4 regions of the Streptomyces sp. 840.1 genome follow, and region 4 is predicted to be linked to each of the others. Evidence: riboswitches for the same ligand, from Rfam matches in the RefSeq annotation. Region 4 holds a riboswitch; each other region holds the start of a gene.
The links. Region 4 has a riboswitch for thiamine pyrophosphate ahead of EDD93_RS35265 (cytosine permease). Riboswitches for the same ligand answer to the same signal wherever they lie in the genome.

Region 1 (4,327 bases), on a different contig from region 4:
AGCACAAGCTCGCCCCCCGGATCAGCCCCGGAAAGACCCGCGAGGGCCTCTTCGGTGCCGTGAGCTTCGCGATGGTGGCCGGCGCGCTGTGCATGCAGTTCCTGATCGACGACGGCTCCTGGTGGCAGGGCCTGCTGCTCGGCCTCGCGGTCGCCGCCAGCGCCACCCTGGGTGACCTCGGCGAGTCCATGATCAAGCGGGACCTCGGGATCAAGGACATGGGCACGCTGCTCCCCGGACACGGCGGAATCATGGACCGGCTGGACTCCCTGCTGCCGACCGCGCCGGTGGTCTGGCTGCTGATGGTGATCTTCGTCGGCTCCGGCTGAGCGGTCGTACGCGTCGCCACGGATGAGGGCCCACCGTCTCCGGACGGTGGGCCCTCACCCGTTTCCGGTGACGTCAGACACGGTCCCGCAGGGCCGAGCGCATGTGGTGAAGGAGCCCCATCGTCCGCTTGTGCATCCACAGGACCCCGCAACAGAACGCGATCACGCCCACGGCGAAGACCACGGGGAAGGCCAGTGAGCCGGTGGTGGCCCCGAGGACCAGCATGCCCACCGCGATCAGGCCCATCAGGCCCAGCCAGTAGGGCAGCCACCGGCTGCCCCGCTCCATCTTCCCGAGCTGGTCCTCGACCAGCCGCCCCATGAGCGCCCGCTCCTCCGGGTCCTCGGGCACCTCGCGGTGCCGGATCCTGCGGCTGAGGTCGTCGACCGTGCCGGGCCGCGCGCCGGTCGCCCGGCTGGTCCTGCGGCGCTGGTACGCCACGACCCCGATGATCACGGCGGTGTAGAGCAGGCTCTGGACCGCCCATAAGGCCGGATGATCGTCCCGGCGGAACACGGCTCCGAAGCCCAGTCCCAGCACGAAGAGCACCAGGGCCTGTGCGGGCAGGCTGTGACTGAACCAGCGCTTCACGGTGTGCACGACTGATACCTCCTGCGTGGTCGGCGGGCCGTCCCTCTTCCTCCGGATACCCCGTCCGGCCCCGCTCAGCGCTGCTCCGCCGGGCCCCGTCGGCGGGGGGCGGGGGCACCGCCGCGGGTCTGCGACACTGGAAGAACCATGCCTAAGCCCGGAGAACTCACTTTCGTCGCGCCCCGCGGAGCCAAGAAGCCGCCGCGGCACCTCGCTGACCTCACGCCCGCCGAGCGCAAGGAAGCCGTCGCCGCGACCGGCGAGAAGCCCTTCCGCGCCCAGCAGCTCTCGCAGCACTACTTCGCGCGGTACGCGCACGACCCGTCGGAGTGGACCAACATCCCGGCCGGGTCGCGGGACAAGCTCGCGGAGGCGCTGTTCCCCGAGCTGATGTCCGTGGTCCGCCACATCAGCTGCGACGACGACACCACCCGCAAGACGCTGTGGAAGCTGCACGACGGGACGCTCGTCGAGTCCGTCCTGATGCGCTACCCCGAGCGCGTCACGATGTGCATCTCCTCGCAGGCCGGCTGCGGGATGAACTGCCCGTTCTGCGCCACCGGACAGGCCGGTCTCGACCGCAACCTCTCCACCGCGGAGATCGTCCACCAGATCGTGGACGGCATGCGGGCGCTGCGCGACGGCGAGGTCCCCGGGGGTCCGGCGCGGCTCTCCAACATCGTCTTCATGGGCATGGGCGAGCCGCTCGCCAACTACAACCGGGTGGTCGGCTCCATCCGCCGGCTGACCGACCCCGAGCCCGACGGGCTGGGGCTGTCGCAGCGCGGGATCACCGTCTCGACCGTCGGCCTGGTGCCGGCGATGCTGCGCTTCGCGGACGAGGGCTTCAAGTGCCGTCTCGCCGTCTCGCTGCACGCCCCGGACGACGAGCTGCGCGACACCCTCGTCCCCGTGAACACCCGGTGGAAGGTGCGCGAGGTGCTGGACGCGGCCTGGGAGTACGCGGAGAAGTCCGGTCGCCGCATCTCCATCGAGTACGCGCTGATCCGTGACATCAACGACCAGGCCTGGCGCGGTGACCGGCTCGGCCGGCTCCTCAAGGGCAAGCGGGTCCACGTCAACCTGATCCCGCTGAACCCGACGCCGGGCTCGAAGTGGACCGCCTCGCGGCCCGAGGACGAGAAGGCGTTCGTCGAGGCCATCGCCGCCCACGGGGTGCCGGTGACCGTGCGGGACACCCGCGGCCAGGAGATCGACGGAGCCTGCGGGCAGCTCGCGGCGTCCGAGCGCTGAGGCCGGAACCAGCCGTGTAGCCTGGGCGTGAATTCAACTTCATATTCCGACAGGGGAGCGCCACAGCGCTGAGAGTGCGGCACCGAGGACAGGTTGGCCGCAGACCCTCTGAACCTCGCCCGGGTCATTCCGGGTAGGAAGTTCGGACCTTACTCAAGCTGTTGCGCCCTGCCCGCTTCCGGTTCTCCGCCGGCGCGGGCAGGGCCGCGTCTCTTCCTGGTCACCCCCAGGAGGAATCACATGAGCACCACCAAGAAGCTCGCGGTGACCGCCGTCGCCGCGGCGATCGGCGCGACCGCGCTCGCCGGCTGCGGGAGCTCCGACGACTCGGGGTCCGGTTCCGGCGGCACCAAGGGCTCCGGCTCCAAGACCGTCACGCTCGTCAGCCACGACTCCTTCAACGCGTCCAAGGGCGTGCTGAAGGAGTTCACCCGGGAGACCGGCTACACGGTCAAGGTGCTGAAGAGCGGTGACGCCGGCGCCGCCCTCAACCAGGAGATCCTGACCAAGGGCTCACCGCGCGGCGACGTGTTCTTCGGCGTCGACAACACCCTGCTGTCCCGCGCACTCGACAACGGCCTCTTCACGCCGTACGCCGCCAAGGGCCTCGGCCAGGTCGCGTCCGACGTCCAGCTGGACGCCGCGAAGCACCGGGTCACCCCGGTCGACACCGGCGACATCTGCGTCAACTACGACAAGAAGTACTTCGCGGACAAGAAGCTCGCACCGCCGAAGTCCTTCGACGACCTGGCGAAGCCCGCGTACAAGAACCTCCTCGTCACCGAGAACGCCGCGACCTCGTCGCCCGGCCTCGGCTTCCTCCTCGGCAGCATCGCCACCTACGGCCAGGACGGCTACCAGGACTACTGGAAGAAGCTGAAGGACAACGGCGTCAAGGTCGTCGACGGCTGGGAGCAGGCGTACAACGAGGCGTTCTCCGGCTCGGCCGGCGGCAAGAAGGCCAAGGCCGACCGGCCGCTCGTCGTCAGCTACGCCTCCAGCCCGCCCGTCGAGGTGCTGTACGCGGACCCGCAGCCCAAGACCGCCCCGACCGGGGTCGCCACCGCGACGTGCTTCCGGCAGATCGAGTTCGCCGGTCTGCTCGACGGCGCGAAGAACGAGGCGGGCGGCAAGGCCCTGCTGGACTTCCTGATCAGCAAGAAGTTCCAGGAGGACATGCCGCTCAACATGTTCGTCAGCCCGGTCACCAAGGGCGCGAAGGTGCCGGAACTCTTCACCAGGTTCGGGACCACCGCGGACAAGCCGGCGACCGTCGCCCCCGACACGATCGCCAAGAACCGTGAGCAGTGGGTCCAGTCATGGTCCTCGCTCGTAGTGAAGTAGCGAAGCCTCCCGTACGCGGACCGGGCGCGCGCGGGAAGGCCGCGCGCACCCGGTCGCGGCGCGGGAGCGCGGTGCGGCTCGGTCTGATGGCCGTGCCCGTCGCCTTCTTCGCGGTGTTCTTCGCCTACCCCGTCGTCGCGATCGTGGGACGCGGGCTCAAGGACGGCGGCGTCTGGCAGTTCGGCCGGATCGGCGAGGTGCTGAGCCGGCCGGACATCCGCGAGGTCCTCTGGTTCACGCTCTGGCAGGCGCTCGCCTCGACCGCGCTGACCCTGCTGATCGCCCTGCCGGGCGCCTACGTGTTCGCCCGGTTCGACTTCCCGGGCAAGCAGTTGCTGCGCGCGGTCGTCACGGTGCCGTTCGTGCTGCCGACCGTCGTCGTGGGCACCGCGTTCCTGGCGTTGCTGGGGCGCGGGGGTTTCCTCGACGACCTGTGGGGCGTCCGGCTCGACACCACGGTGTGGGCGATCCTGCTGGCCCATGTCTTCTTCAACTACGCGGTCGTCGTGCGCACCGTCGGCGGGCTGTGGTCGCAGCTGGACCCCCGGCAGGAGGAGGCGGCGCGGGTCCTGGGCGCCGGACGGTTCGCCGCCTGGCGGCGGGTGACGCTTCCGGCGCTCGCTCCCGCCGTGGCCGCGGCCGCGCTGATGGTCTTCCTCTTCACCTTCACCTCCTTCGGCGTCGTCCAGATCCTCGGCGGCCCCGGATTCTCCACGCTGGAGGTGGAGATCTACCGCCAGACCGCGCAGTTGCTCGCCCTGCCCACGGCAGCGGTGCTCACGCTCGTGCAGTTCGCCGCAGTCGGCGC
Region 2 (4,327 bases), on a different contig from region 4:
CATGACCGCCGCGCACCCCACGTCCTCCAGTTTCCGGGCCAGCACCGGGTCGTCGTTGGTGTACGGCAGCACGGTGAAACCGTCGTCCACCAGGATCTCCGCGGCGTCCAGCAGCTCGACCGGGTCGGGCAGCAGGGTGCGCTCGTCGGCCACCACCTCCAGCTTGATCCAGTCGGTGCCGAGCGCCTCGCGGGCCAGGCGGGCGGTGAGCACGGCCTCGCCCGCCGTGAAGCAGCCCGCGGTGTTCGGCAGGACGCGGATGGAGAGTTTCTCCAGCACCGAGAGCACGGAGCCCCGCACGGTCGGGTCCAGGCGGCGCATCGCGACGGTGGTCAGCTCGGTGCCGGAGGCGGTCAGCGAGCGCTCCAGCACGTCGAGGCTGGGTGCCCCGCCCGTCCCCATGATCAGCCGGGAGCCGAAGACGGTGTCCCCGAGGGTGAAGAGGTCGTCGGACACGGTCAGCCTCCCTGGACAGCGGTCAGGACCTCGACCCGGTCGCCGTCGGTGAGCGTCGCGGCGGACCACTGCCCGCGCGGCACGACGGTCTCGTTCAGCGCCGCAGCGACCCCCGACGTCGCTGAGGTCAGGGTCGCGACGAGGGCGTCCAGGGTGGTGCCCCCGGCGACGGTGACGGCCTCGCCGTTCACGGAGACGGCCAGGGAAGTGGGCGCGGTCATGCGTGCTGCTCCTGTCGGACGGGGGCGGCGGCCGGGAAGCGGCCGGGGGAGAAGGGGCGGGCCACCTCGGGCAGCTCGCCGTCGGCCAGCAGCTGCGCCATGGCGTCACCGGTGACCGGGGTGAGGAGCACCCCGTTGCGGTGGTGGCCGGTGGCGAGGTGGAGGCCGGGCAGCGCGGTGCGGCCGAGCAGCGGGGCGTTGTCGGGGGAGGCGGGGCGCAGACCGGCCCGGGTCTCGGTGAGCGGCAGTTCGGTGATGCCGGGCACCAGCTCGTGGGCGTCGCGCAGCAGCTCGTAGACCCCGCCGGCGGTCACGGTGGTGTCCCAGCCCATCTCCTCGCTGGTGGCGCCGACCACCAGCTCGCCGTTCTCGCGCGGTACGAGATAGACGTGGCTGCCGCGCACCACGGCCCGCACGGTGCGGCTGAGGAAGGGGGCGTACGCGGTGGGTACGGTCAGCCGCAGCACCTGGCCCTTGACCGGGCGGACCGGCGGCAGGACCTGATCGGGCACGCCCGCGAGCCGGCCGCTGAAGCTGCCGGCGGCGAGCACGACCTGATCGGCGGCCGGCTCCGAACCGTCGGTGAGCACGGCCCCGGTCGCCCGGTCGCGCACCACGCGGAGCCGTTCGGCCCGCTGCCGGTGGAAGACGACCCCGGCCCGCTCGCACGCCGTCAGCAGCGCGGCGGCCAGCCGGCGCGGGTCGACCTGGTGGTCGCCGTCGACCCGGAGGCCGCCGCGTACGCCGGGCGCGAGCATCGGTTCCAGACGCCGGCACTCGCGGCCGGTCAGCCACTCCGACTCCAGCCCGGAGCGGCGCTGCAGCTCGTGCAGCTCCCGCAGATGGGCGCGGTCGTCGGTGTCCAGCGCGACGGCCAGGGTGCCGCAGGCGCGGAAGCCGATGTCCTGCCCGCTCGTCGCCTCCAGCTCGGCCGCGAACGCCGGGTAGCGCGCCGCGGAGGCGACGTTGAGCCCCAGCAGCATCTCCTCGCCGTAGTGCAGTTCGGTGACGGCGGCCAGCATCCCGGCCGCGACCCGGGCGGCCCCGCCGCCGGGGCCGGGATCGACGACGGCGGTCGACAGACCGCGCTGCGCGGCCCGCCAGGCGGTCACCAGGCCGATGATCCCGCCCCCGATGACCAGGACGTCGGACCCGCTCGCGCGGTGGACAGGCATGGGCATCCAGCCCCTCCCTTCGCCGGCATGACCCGGATCAGGTTCGTACGGTCGGAGGCCGCCCAGCCTCCCTCTCAGCCCGGTGCGTCCGGGCTCCCGCGAGTCTTTTACGTGGGCCACCCTAGACCCCGCCCCCCGTACCGGGTAAAGCAGGAGGGCGGCGGTACGGGGACCGCGAGGGACCCCTTTCCTGACGGACCGTCAGTTGATTAAGGTGGTCGGGTGAACGAGCAGCAGCGGGCGGAGCGACCGGAGCGGCAGTCGGAGCGGGCCGGGCGGCGGGTGGTCGTCGTCGGTGCGGGCATGGCGGGCGTGCAGACGGCGGTGGCCCTGCGGGAGCAGGGCTTCACCGGCGCGCTCACCCTCATCGGCGCCGAACCCCACCAGCCCTACGACCGCCCACCGCTCTCCAAGGCGGTACTGCTCGGCAAGGCCGAGGAATCCGCCTTCGACATCGACTTCGAGACACTCGGCATCGAGCTCCGGCTGGGCGTCGAGGTCGCGGGCCTGCGTGCCGCCGACCACGAACTGGACACCTCCCAGGGGCCCGTCCCCTACGACGTCCTGGTCGTCGCCACCGGCGCGGAACCCGTCGTGCTGCCCGGCTCCGGGGGCGTGCCCGGCGTCCATCTGCTGCGCACCCTGGACGACGCGGCGCGGCTGCGGCCCGTCCTGGAGGCGCGGCACGCCGTCGTGGTCGTCGGCGCGGGCTGGATCGGCGCCGAGTTCGCCACCGCGGCCCGCGCCGCGGGCTGCGAGGTCACCGTCGTCGAGGCCGCGGCCCGGCCCCTCGCGGGCGCCCTGCCCGCCGAGGTCGCCGCACCGATGGCCGCCTGGTACGCGGAGAGCGGCGCCGAACTCCTCACCGGGGCGCGGGTGGCCCGCGTCGAGCCCGGCCGGGTGGTCCTGGCGGACGGCCGCACCCTGCCGGCCGACGCCGTCGTCGTGGGGATCGGCGCACGGCCCGCCACCGGCTGGCTGGCCGGCTCCGGTGTCCAGCTCGGGCCCGACGGGTCGGTGACCGCCGACGCGGCGCTGCGCACCTCGCTGCCCGACGTGTACGCCGTGGGCGACTGCGCCTCCTTCCCCTCCGCGCGCTACGGGGCGCGGCTGCTGGTCCACCACTGGGACAACGCGCTGCAGGGCCCGCGGACCGCGGCCGCCCACATCATCGGGGCCGCGGGCGAGGGCGGGGAGGAGCCGCCCGCCTACGACCCCGTGCCTTATTTCTGGTCCGAGCAGTTCGGCCGGTTCGTGCAGTACGCGGGCCACCACGACGGAGCGGACACCCTGCTGTGGCGAGGCGATCCGGCCGGCCCCGCCTGGTCGGTGTGCTGGCTGCGCGACGGTGTGCTGGTCGCGGTGCTCTCCGTCGGCAGGCCGCGCGATCTGATCCAGGGGCGCAAGCTCATCGAGGCCGGCACGCGGCTCGACCCGGAGCGGGCCGGTGACGCCGCCGTGCCGCTGAAGTCGGCGGTATCCCGGTAGCCGGGCCTCCGGCGGGGGGCGCGGGGCCCTGAAGGGCGGAGTCCGGGTGTCGGCTGTCAGTCCGGGATGGCAGGCTTGTCCCGTGACCGAGATTGACGCAAAGATCGATGCTCTCGTCCCTGCCTGGCTCCACCTTCCCGATATCGCCGAAATGTTCGATATCCAGGTGACGCGTGTGCGGCAGCTGGTCAAGGAGGGCCAGCTCATCGCCGTACGACGTGGTGAGAACCGGGCGCTCCAGGTGCCTGCCGCCTTCATCGACGGCGACAAGGTGGTCAAGGGCCTTTCGGGGACCCTGACGCTCCTGAGGGACGACGGCTACTCCGACGAGGAGATGCTGGAATGGCTCTTCACCCCCGACCCGAGCCTGCCGGGTACGCCCGCGCAGGCGCTGAGTGAGAATCGCGGCACGGAGGTGAAGCGCCGCGCCCAGGCGCTCGCCGTCTGACCGACAGCCGTACCGGGGGTGCGGGCCGCACGGCGCGGCCCGCACCCCTCCGCAGCGCCGCCTGCCGACTCCGCACCGCCTACCGAACGTCATCGTTTTCCCGGGGGGAACCGCACCATGTCCACGCCTCGCGCGCAGCTGTCCGACGCCCGGCTCTACCTGTGCACGGACGCCCGCAGGCGTCAGGGAGACCTCCCCGAGTTCCTCGACGCGGTCCTCTCCGGCGGGGTGGACATCGTCCAGCTCCGCGACAAGGGCATGGAGGCGGCCGAGGAGCTCGACCACCTCGCGGTCCTCGCCGACGCCTGCCGGCGGTACGGCAAGCTCCTCGCGGTCAACGACCGGGCCGACGTCGCCCACGCCATCGGCTCCGACGTGCTGCACCTGGGCCAGGGCGACCTGCCGGTGCCGGCCGCCCGCGCGATCATCGGCCAGGGCGTGGTCATCGGCCGCTCCACGCACGCCGAGGCCGAGGTCGACGCCGCCGTCACCGAGGCGGGCGTTGACTACTTCTGCACCGGCCCCTGCTGGCCCACCCC
Region 3 (4,327 bases), on a different contig from region 4:
GCGGTCGCCGACACCCCGGCCGCGCCCGCGGTGGACGAATGGGCCGCCTTCCAGGAGACCGGGCACGCCCACGCGATCGGCCAGTGTCTGCTGAGCCAGCTCGACGAGAAGGCCCTCGAGGACCACCTCGACCGCCATCCGGTCCGTCCGCTGACCCGGTACTCCGTACGCGACCGTCCGGAGCTCCTTGAACGGCTGCGGTCGCTGGAGCGAATGGAACCCGTCATCGAGCGGCAGGAGTACGCCCTCGGGACGGTCTGCGCGGCCATCCCGATCGCGGCCGGCTTCACGGCAGCGGCGATGGCCATTTCGGTACCCCTGGATCAGGAAGAACGATTGCTCCCCGCAGTCGAACGACTACGTGGCGAAGTGGCCAGCCTCTTGCGTTCGTTCGTGTTCTCTATCAGTATCTGAAAAATCACTCCTTGTGATCTGCTATCGCGTGCACCACGATGGCGTCAATAGGGCCATGGGGGATCATTCCTGGCCAGATTCATCTACTGCGGGGTTGAACGATGCGCGAGTCGGTTCAAGCTGAGGTCATGATGAGCTTCCTCGTCTCCGAGGAGCTCTCATTCCGTATCCCGGTGGAGCTCCGGTACGAAGTGTGCGATCCGTACGCGATCCGGATGACCTTCCATCTCCCCGGCGATGCCCCCGTCACCTGGGCTTTTGGCCGTGAGCTGCTGCTCGATGGCCTGAACAGCCCCAGTGGCGACGGCGACGTACACATCGGGCCGACCGAGCCCGAAGGGCTGTGCGACGTCCACATCCGGCTCCAGGTGGGGGCGGATCGTGCCCTCTTCAGGGCGGGCACAGCACCTCTTGTGGCCTTTCTCGACCGGACGGACAAGCTCGTCCCGCTCGGCCAGGAGTGCACGCTGGGTGACTTCGAGGGCAATCTGGAAGAGGCATTGGGGCGAATTCTGGCCGAGGAGCAGAACGCCGGCTGACGGGGAACCGCCCTTCCGGCCCCGGGTGCCGGTCGAACACCACACCTGCCGAACGGGTGAATCACTCTCCGTGTGCACCTGTTCAGGCCTTCGCCCGTCGCCGGCGTCCTCTGCCACTCCGTACGGGTGCCGAAGCTCCGGCTTCCGCGCCGACCCCCGTACGGTCTGCGGAGACGACCAGCGCCGCGAGCGCGGTGGTCACCGGCACCGAGGCGACCAGCCCGATCGAGCCGACCAGTGTCCGAACGATCTCCTCCGCCACCAGCTCGCTGTTGGCCACCGTGCCCACGCTGCTCTGGGCGATCGAGAACAACAGCAGCAGCGGAAGCGCGGCGCCCGCATAGGCGAGCACCAGGGTGTTGACCACCGAGGCGATGTGATCCCTTCCGATTCTGATACCTGCCCGGTAAAGCTGCTTCGCACTCATGGTCGGGTCCGCCTGGTGCAGTTCCCAGACAGCCGAGGTCTGGGTGACCGTCACGTCGTCGAGCACCCCGAGGGAACCGATGATGACGCCGGCCAGAAGCAGACCGCTCATGTCGATGTGCGGATACAGGCCGTGGATGAGGCCCGTGCTGTCGTCGGTGTTCCCGCTCAGGCTCGCCCAGCCGATGAAGAGTGAGCCGAGCAGCCCGATCAGCAGCAGCGAGATCAGGGTGCCGACGACCGCGACGGAGGTGCGGGCGGTCAGCCCGTGGCAGATGTAGAGGGCGATCAGCATGATGGCGCTCGCCCCGACCACTGCCACGACCAGCGGATTCGAGCCCTGCAGAATGGCCGGAAGGATGAACAGGGTCAGCACGCCGAACGACAGGGCGAGCGCCACCAGCGCCATGACCCCGCGCAGTCTGCCCACGACGACCACCGCGACTGCGAAGATCCCGGCCAGCAGCGCCATCGGGAACTTCCGGTTCACGTCCGTCACGGAGTACTGGAGGTCGTGGGGCGCGTCGGGGGCGTACGCGACGACGACTTCCTGCCCCTCGCGGAGCTGTCGCGGTGCGCCGGGCTGGATCACCTCGATGAAGGTGCGCCCCTTGTCGTCGCCGCTTGTGACCTCGACCGTGGCCTTCTCGCAGTCCGCGGCCCCGCCGCCGGTGGCCGGGTCCTTGGCCGGCGGTGTCTCGCCGTCGACGGGCAGCTGGGCCGCGTTCACGTCCTTGCAGTCGACCTTGTCGATGTTCACCACCTTGGCCTGTTGGGTCTGCCGGTCGAAACCGACACCGGTGCGCTCGTGCGCCGGCGCACCACCGGGCCAGAGCACGACGAGACCGACGGCGACCGCGGCCGCGAACGGGATCAGCACGGCGGCGATCACCTTGCGCAGGTGCTTGGACACGGGAGCGGCGGGTCCGTGCGAGTGCGTGTGGGCGTGCTGATGGGACGGCTGCTCGGGAACGATATGGGGGGACGTCACCGGCCGATCATCGCAAGACGAGCGAGGCCCACTGTTCAGCACACCCGCGAGGGCGTTAGCGTGGTGGCACCTTTGCACACGCGGGAGCTCGGAGCACCGGGCTGAGAGGGCGCTGATCTCCGTACGTCCGTACGGGACAAGCTGCGCCGACCGCCGAACCTGTTACCGGGTAATGCCGGCGTAGGGAGTAGGTCTCATGACCACAGCGGACGCACGTATGCCTGCCTCCAATCAGAGCGACGAGGCCGGGAAGTCCATCGGCTGGCACAAGGGGTACGTCCAGGGCTCGCGCCCGGACCTCCGGGTGCCGGTCCGTCAGGTGCACCTCAGCAACGGCAAGGACGTGACGCTCTACGACACGTCGGGGCCGTACACCGATCCTGGTGTCGACACCGATGTCCGCCGCGGACTCGCCCCGTTGCGCGAGAACTGGATCATCGCCCGCGGCGACACCGAGGAGTACGCGGGCCGCGCCGCCCGTCCCGAGGACGACGGGATCAAGCACACCTCGCCGCGCGGCGGGCTGCGCAATCTGGACGCGGTCTTCCCCGGCCGCCCGCGCCAGCCGCGGCGCAGCCGGGACGGGAACCCGGTGACCCAGCTCGGGTACGCCCGACGCGGCGAGATCACCCCGGAGATGGAGTACGTGGCGATCCGGGAGAACGTCGCGCCCGAGGTGGTGCGCGAGGAGATCGCCGCAGGCCGGGCCGTGCTGCCGGCCAACGTCAACCACCCGGAGATCGAGCCGATGATCATCGGCAAGCGGTTCCTGGTGAAGGTGAACGCCAACATCGGCAACTCCGCGGTGACGTCCTCCATCGAGGAGGAGGTGGACAAGATGACCTGGGCGACCAAGTGGGGCGCCGACACGGTCATGGACCTTTCCACCGGGCGCAACATCCACACCACCCGTGAGTGGGTACTTCGCAACTCCCCCGTGCCGATCGGCACCGTGCCCCTCTACCAGGCCCTCGAGAAGGTCGACGGCAGGGCGGAGGAGCTGACTTGGGAGATCTACAAGGACACCGTGATCGAGCAGGCCGAGCAGGGCGTCGACTACATGACGGTCCACGCCGGCGTGCGCCTGCCGTACGTGCCGCTGACCGCCCGCCGCAAGACCGGCATCGTCTCCCGGGGCGGCTCGATCATGGCGGCCTGGTGCCTCGCACACCACAAGGAGTCGTTCCTGTACGAGCACTTCGAGGAGCTCTGCACGATCCTCGCCTCGTACGACGTGACGTACTCGCTGGGTGACGGGCTGCGGCCCGGATCGATCGCGGACGCCAACGACGAGGCGCAGTTCGCCGAACTGCGCACGCTCGGCGAGCTGAACACGGTCGCCAAGCGGCTCGGCGTCCAGACGATGATCGAGGGCCCCGGGCACGTCCCGATGCACAAGATCAAGGAGAACATCGACCTTCAGCAGGAGATCTGCGAGGAGGCGCCGTTCTACACGCTCGGCCCGCTGACCACCGATGTCGCACCGGCGTACGACCACATCACCTCGGGCATCGGCGCCGCGATGATCGCCTGGTGGGGGACGGCGATGCTCTGTTACGTCACGCCCAAGGAGCACCTCGGCCTGCCCAACCGGGATGACGTGAAGACCGGTGTGATCACCTACCGGATCGCGGCCCATGCGGCGGACCTCGCCAAGGGGCACCCGGGGGCGCAGGAGTGGGACGACGCGCTGTCGGACGCCCGGTTCGAGTTCCGGTGGGAGGACCAGTTCAACCTGGCGCTCGATCCGGACACGGCACGGGAGTTCCATGACGAGACGCTGCCGGCCGAGCCGGCGAAGACGGCGCACTTCTGCTCGATGTGCGGTCCGAAGTTCTGCTCCATGAAGATCAGCAGGAGCATCACCGAGCAGTTCGCTCCCGACCTGGTCGCCTCGGCCTCGGACGAGGAGATCGAGGCGGGGATGCTGGAGAAGTCCAAGGAGTTCGCGGCGAGC
Region 4 (4,327 bases):
AGGGGTCGGTGGCGGACTCGTCGTCAACGGCTCGCTCGTGCACGGCGCCCACGGCGCGGCCGGCGAGATCGGCCACACCAGCTGCGACCCCGAGGGAAAGCCCTGCCACTGCGGCGGCCGCGGCTGCCTGGAGGGGCTCATCTCCGTCCCCGCGATGCTCACCGCCTGCGCCGATCGCGGGGTCACCGCGCACGACGCCGCAGAGCTGGTCGAGCTCGCCGCCGGGGGCCAGGCGGACGCCGCCGACGTGATCCGGACCGCGGCCCTCGTCGCCGGCCGGGTGCTCGCCGCCCTCGCCGCGCAGGTGGACCCCGAGTGCATCGTCGTCTACGGCGAACCGGCGGCCCTGGACGGTCTCGTCCTCGCCCCCATCCGGCAACAGCTCGCCGCGCTCTCCCTGCCGTCCGCCCCCCGCACCATCGAGGTGCGCGGCTCGACCCTCGGCGGTGAGGCCGCCGCGCTCGGCGGGGTCGCCCTGCTGCTGCGCACCACCGGCCAGGACCTGGCGGAGCTGCTCGACCGCCCGGCTCCCGGCGCCGGGAGCGCCCGGTGAGCGCCTGCTGCGGGCCCGCCCGCGAGGGCGGCCAGGCCGTGACCACCGCTCCCCCGGCGGAATTCGCCGTCCCCGTGCGCGGCCGGGCCGAGCTGCTGCGCGGCATGGTCGCCGTACCGGGAGGACCGTTCCTGATGGGCGGCGAGGACGAGGACGCGTTCCCGGACGACGGCGAGGGACCGGTGCGGGAGGTCACGACCGGGCCGTTCCACATCGACGCGGCCTGCGTCAGCAACGCCCGGTTCGCCGTCTTCGTCAAGGCAACCGGCTACCGCACCGAGGCCGAACTCATCGGCTGGTCCTACGTGTTCGGCGCCTTCGTCCCCCCGTCGGCGCGCCGCGCCGTACTGCCGGGCACGGTGCCCGGCGCCCCCTGGTGGCGGGCGGTGACCGGGGCGCACTGGCGGGCACCCGAGGGGCCCGGCACCTCGATCGGCGACCGCCGGGACCACCCGGTGGTCCACGTGTCGTGGAACGACGCGACGGCCTACGCCCGGTGGGCCGGCAAGCGGCTGCCCACCGAGGCCGAGTGGGAGAAGGCGGCCCGCGGCGGCCTCGTCCGGGCCCGGTTCCCCTGGGGCGACGAGCTGACCCCGAACGGCCGGCACCGCTGCAACATCTGGCAGGGCGACTTCCCGGTACGCAACACCCGCGACGACCGCCACGCGGGCACCGCACCCGTCAAGGCCTACGCGCCCAACGGCTACGGCCTGTACAACACCTCCGGCAACGTGTGGGAGTGGTGCGCCGACCGGTTCAGCGCCGACTGGCACACCGCCGGCCGCCCCGGGACCCGTACCGACCCCGCAGGACCGCCGCACGGCGAGAACCGGGTACTGCGCGGCGGCTCGCACCTGTGCCACCGCTCCTACTGCAACCGCTACCGGGTCGCCGCCCGCACCTCGAACAGCCCGGACAGCACGACCGGCCACGGCGGCTTCCGCTGCGCGCTCACCGTCCGGCCCCCCGCATAGCGGCCGGCACACATCCGGCTATCCTGGCCGCCGCACCGGACACGGGGTGCCCCTCGCAGGGGCTGAGAACACACCCGTCGAACCTGAACCAGTTAGCACTGGCGGAGGGATGTCTTCATGTCATTGCCGTATGCCCAGGACGAGCGCGCCGCCACGGACCGGCGGCCCGCGTTCGACGGGCGGATGCCCACCGCCCCGGGCGATCTGCGCGTCGAGGCGCACGGGATAGCCCCCGTCCCCGAGGACCGCCGCTACGGCGGGCCGGGCCGGCTGTTCACCGTCTGGTTCGCCCCCAACCTGACCATGACCGGGGTCTTCACCGGCACCGTCGGCATCGCGCTCGGCCTGGACTTCGCGACCGCGCTCACCGCCGTCGTGCTCGGCACGCTCGTGGGCGCCGTGCCCACCGCGTATCTGGGCACCTGGGGCAGCCAGACCGGGGCCGGGCAACTTCCGCTCGCCCGGCTGGCGTTCGGGCGCGGCGTGGTGCTGCCGGGCACGCTCCAGTGGCTGTCGTCCATCGCCTGGGACGCGCTGATCGGGCTGTTCGGCGGGGAGGCGCTGGCCCAGTTGTGCGGCTGGCCCTTCTGGCTGGGGGTGCTGGTCATGATGGCCGCCCAGGGCGCGCTCGGCGTGCTGGGGTACGAGGTGATCCACCGGCTCCAGACCGTGATGACCTTCGTCCTCGCCGCCGCGTTCGCGGTGCTCGCCACCAAGCTCCTGCACGGGGTCCACCCCGCCGCGACCGGCACCGCGCACGGCGCCGACCGGGCCGGTGCGTTCGTCCTGACGTGCACCATCGCCCTGAGCCTGGCGCTGTCCTGGGCGCCGTACGCCAGCGACTTCAGCCGCTATCTGCCGCGCACCACTTCGCGGCCCCGGATGTTCTGGTGCACGCTGCTCGGTGTCAGCGTCTCGTTCGTGGCGGTCCAGACACTCGGCCTGTGGGGTGCGTCCGTCTTCACCGACCAGACCGCGCACGGCGTCGACGCCCTGCTGGGCGGTGGCGCGCTCGGAGCGTTCGGGCTGCTCGCCATCACGCTCGCCGCGCTGTGCAGCAACGCCATGAACGACTACAGCGGATCGCTGGCGCTGCAGACCATGGGCGTCCGCCTGCCGCGCCCCGTCGCCGCCGCGCTCGCCGCGGCCCTCGGCTTCCCCCTCGTCCTGTGGATGCACGCGGCCGACACCACCGCCCGCTTCCAGAACGTGCTGCTGCTCGTCGGCTACTGGATCCCCGGGTTCGTCGCGATCGTGGCCGTCGACTGGATCGTCCGGGCGAGGGCCCGCGGCGGCTCCCCCGTCGACCTGGCGGCCGAGGGCTCCCGCACTCAGCCGTGGTGGCCGGCGCTCACCGCCTTCGGCGCCGCGTTCGCCGCCGCGGTGCCGTTCATGAACACCAGCCTGTACGCGGGCCCGGTGGCGAAGGCGCTGCACGGGGCGGACCTCGCCTACGGGGTGGCGTTCCTCGCGGCCCTCGCCGTCTACGCCCCGCTGCGGCTGCGCCGCCGCGCCTGACTGCCCCGGGGCGGACCTCGGGCGTCACGTCTTCGCGACCGCGGTCTCGCCGTCCCCGCGCGTTCCGGAACCGCTCAGTCGGGCCGACGGGCCGCCTCACGGCGCAGGACCTGGACAACCTGGGCGAAAGCCGGCGGGTTCGGGCCGGGGAGGCGGGCCAGGACGACCCGCCGGCGTTCGGCGGGCCCACCGCGGACCTCGACCAGGCGCACGCCCGTGGGAACCGCGTCGGCCAGCCCCGGCGGCACGGTGGTGATGCCGCAGCCCGCTGCGACCAGGTGAAGTTTGGTCAGCCAGTCGCGGGCGGTGTGGGTGATGCGGGGCCGCCCAGGCAGACCTGGCCAGACGCCCATCATCGGCTCGGCGGGGTTGGAGGTACTGGCGATCCATTCCTGATCGGCCAGTTCTTCCAGGTCCGCCGTGGCTCGGCTGCCCAGCGCACTGTCGGCCGGTACCGCGAGGAGCAGCTCTGTCTCCAGCAGCGTCTCGCACTCCAGACGGGGAGTCTGATCGTCCAGGGGCCGGTAGGGCGGTCGGACCGACAGGACGGCCAGGTCGACCGTGCGCGCCCGCAGCGCGCGCACCAGCGCCGGAGTGGTGGCCTCGCGTGTCGTGACGCGGATGCCAGGTTGCGTGCGGCGCAGGACGGCGAGCGTGCGCGGCAGAATGAGCGCTCCGGCGCTGGCGAAGGTGCCGAGCCGCACCACACTGCGTTCGGGTGCCGCTCCCTTCAGCTCGCGCTCGGCTGCGGCCAGTGCCTCCAGCGCGACGACCGCGTGCCGCAGCAGGGTCAAGCCCGGCGCGGTGAGGGCGACGCCGCCGGGGCGGCGGTCGAACAGCTTGACCCCGGCGGCGCGTTCGAGGGCGGCGACCTGCCGCGAGACAGCAGACTGGGTATAGCCGAGCCCTGCGGCGGCGGCGGTGAAGCTGCCGCGTTCGGCAATCTCCCTCAGGACCCGCAAGCCGGTCAGTGAGGGCTCCATGACGTTCATGCATACCCACCATGCCAGAGTTTCGCTGGCCGCATGGGCTGGGTCCGCCTAGCGTTGGCTGCATCAGCCGCGAAACCGCGCGGACTCCAGCCCCACTTCTGCCAAGGAGCACCCCCATGCCATTCGTCGAGATCTATCTGCGCAAGGGCAGGACACCGGAATTCCGCCAAGCCCTCTCCGCCGCGGTCCACGCGTCGATGCGGGAGGTGTTCCAGATCCCGGAGGACGACTTCTTCCATGTCGTGCACGACATGGAGCCCGGCGACATCCTGCACCCGTCGACGTTCTTC

Region 1: another riboswitch for thiamine pyrophosphate. It lies ahead of EDD93_RS00395 (thiamine ABC transporter substrate binding subunit); the one in region 4 lies ahead of EDD93_RS35265 (cytosine permease).
Region 2: another riboswitch for thiamine pyrophosphate. It lies ahead of thiO (glycine oxidase ThiO); the one in region 4 lies ahead of EDD93_RS35265 (cytosine permease).
Region 3: another riboswitch for thiamine pyrophosphate. It lies ahead of thiC (phosphomethylpyrimidine synthase ThiC); the one in region 4 lies ahead of EDD93_RS35265 (cytosine permease).

Annotation. Positions count from the first base shown of each region.
Region 1 covers NZ_RJUU01000001.1:98,706-103,032, reverse strand. Annotated here, with positions in the region: gene EDD93_RS00410 (phosphatidate cytidylyltransferase) at 1-329, shown strand, start outside; gene EDD93_RS00405 (hypothetical protein) at 403-930, opposite strand; gene rlmN (23S rRNA (adenine(2503)-C(2))-methyltransferase RlmN) at 1,069-2,175, shown strand; TPP riboswitch at 2,217-2,333, shown strand; gene EDD93_RS00395 (thiamine ABC transporter substrate binding subunit) at 2,416-3,519, shown strand; gene EDD93_RS00390 (iron ABC transporter permease) at 3,606-4,327, shown strand, end outside.
Region 2 covers NZ_RJUU01000001.1:4,521,087-4,525,413, forward strand. Annotated here, with positions in the region: gene EDD93_RS20680 (thiazole synthase) at 1-456, opposite strand, end outside; gene thiS (sulfur carrier protein ThiS) at 459-677, opposite strand; gene thiO (glycine oxidase ThiO) at 674-1,852, opposite strand; TPP riboswitch at 1,850-1,962, opposite strand; gene EDD93_RS20695 (NAD(P)/FAD-dependent oxidoreductase) at 2,156-3,340, shown strand; gene EDD93_RS20700 (Rv2175c family DNA-binding protein) at 3,423-3,788, shown strand; gene thiE (thiamine phosphate synthase) at 3,906-4,327, shown strand, end outside.
Region 3 covers NZ_RJUU01000001.1:2,206,257-2,210,583, reverse strand. Annotated here, with positions in the region: gene EDD93_RS10100 (helix-turn-helix domain-containing protein) at 1-414, shown strand, start outside; gene EDD93_RS10095 (SsgA family sporulation/cell division regulator) at 516-953, shown strand; gene EDD93_RS10090 (YibE/F family protein) at 1,036-2,370, opposite strand; TPP riboswitch at 2,441-2,574, shown strand; gene thiC (phosphomethylpyrimidine synthase ThiC) at 2,567-4,327, shown strand, end outside.
Region 4 covers NZ_RJUU01000003.1:628,155-632,481, forward strand. Annotated here, with positions in the region: gene EDD93_RS35255 (ROK family transcriptional regulator) at 1-553, shown strand, start outside; gene EDD93_RS35260 (formylglycine-generating enzyme family protein) at 550-1,527, shown strand; TPP riboswitch at 1,560-1,654, shown strand; gene EDD93_RS35265 (cytosine permease) at 1,645-3,045, shown strand; gene EDD93_RS35270 (LysR family transcriptional regulator) at 3,120-4,028, opposite strand; gene EDD93_RS35275 (tautomerase family protein) at 4,154-4,327, shown strand, end outside.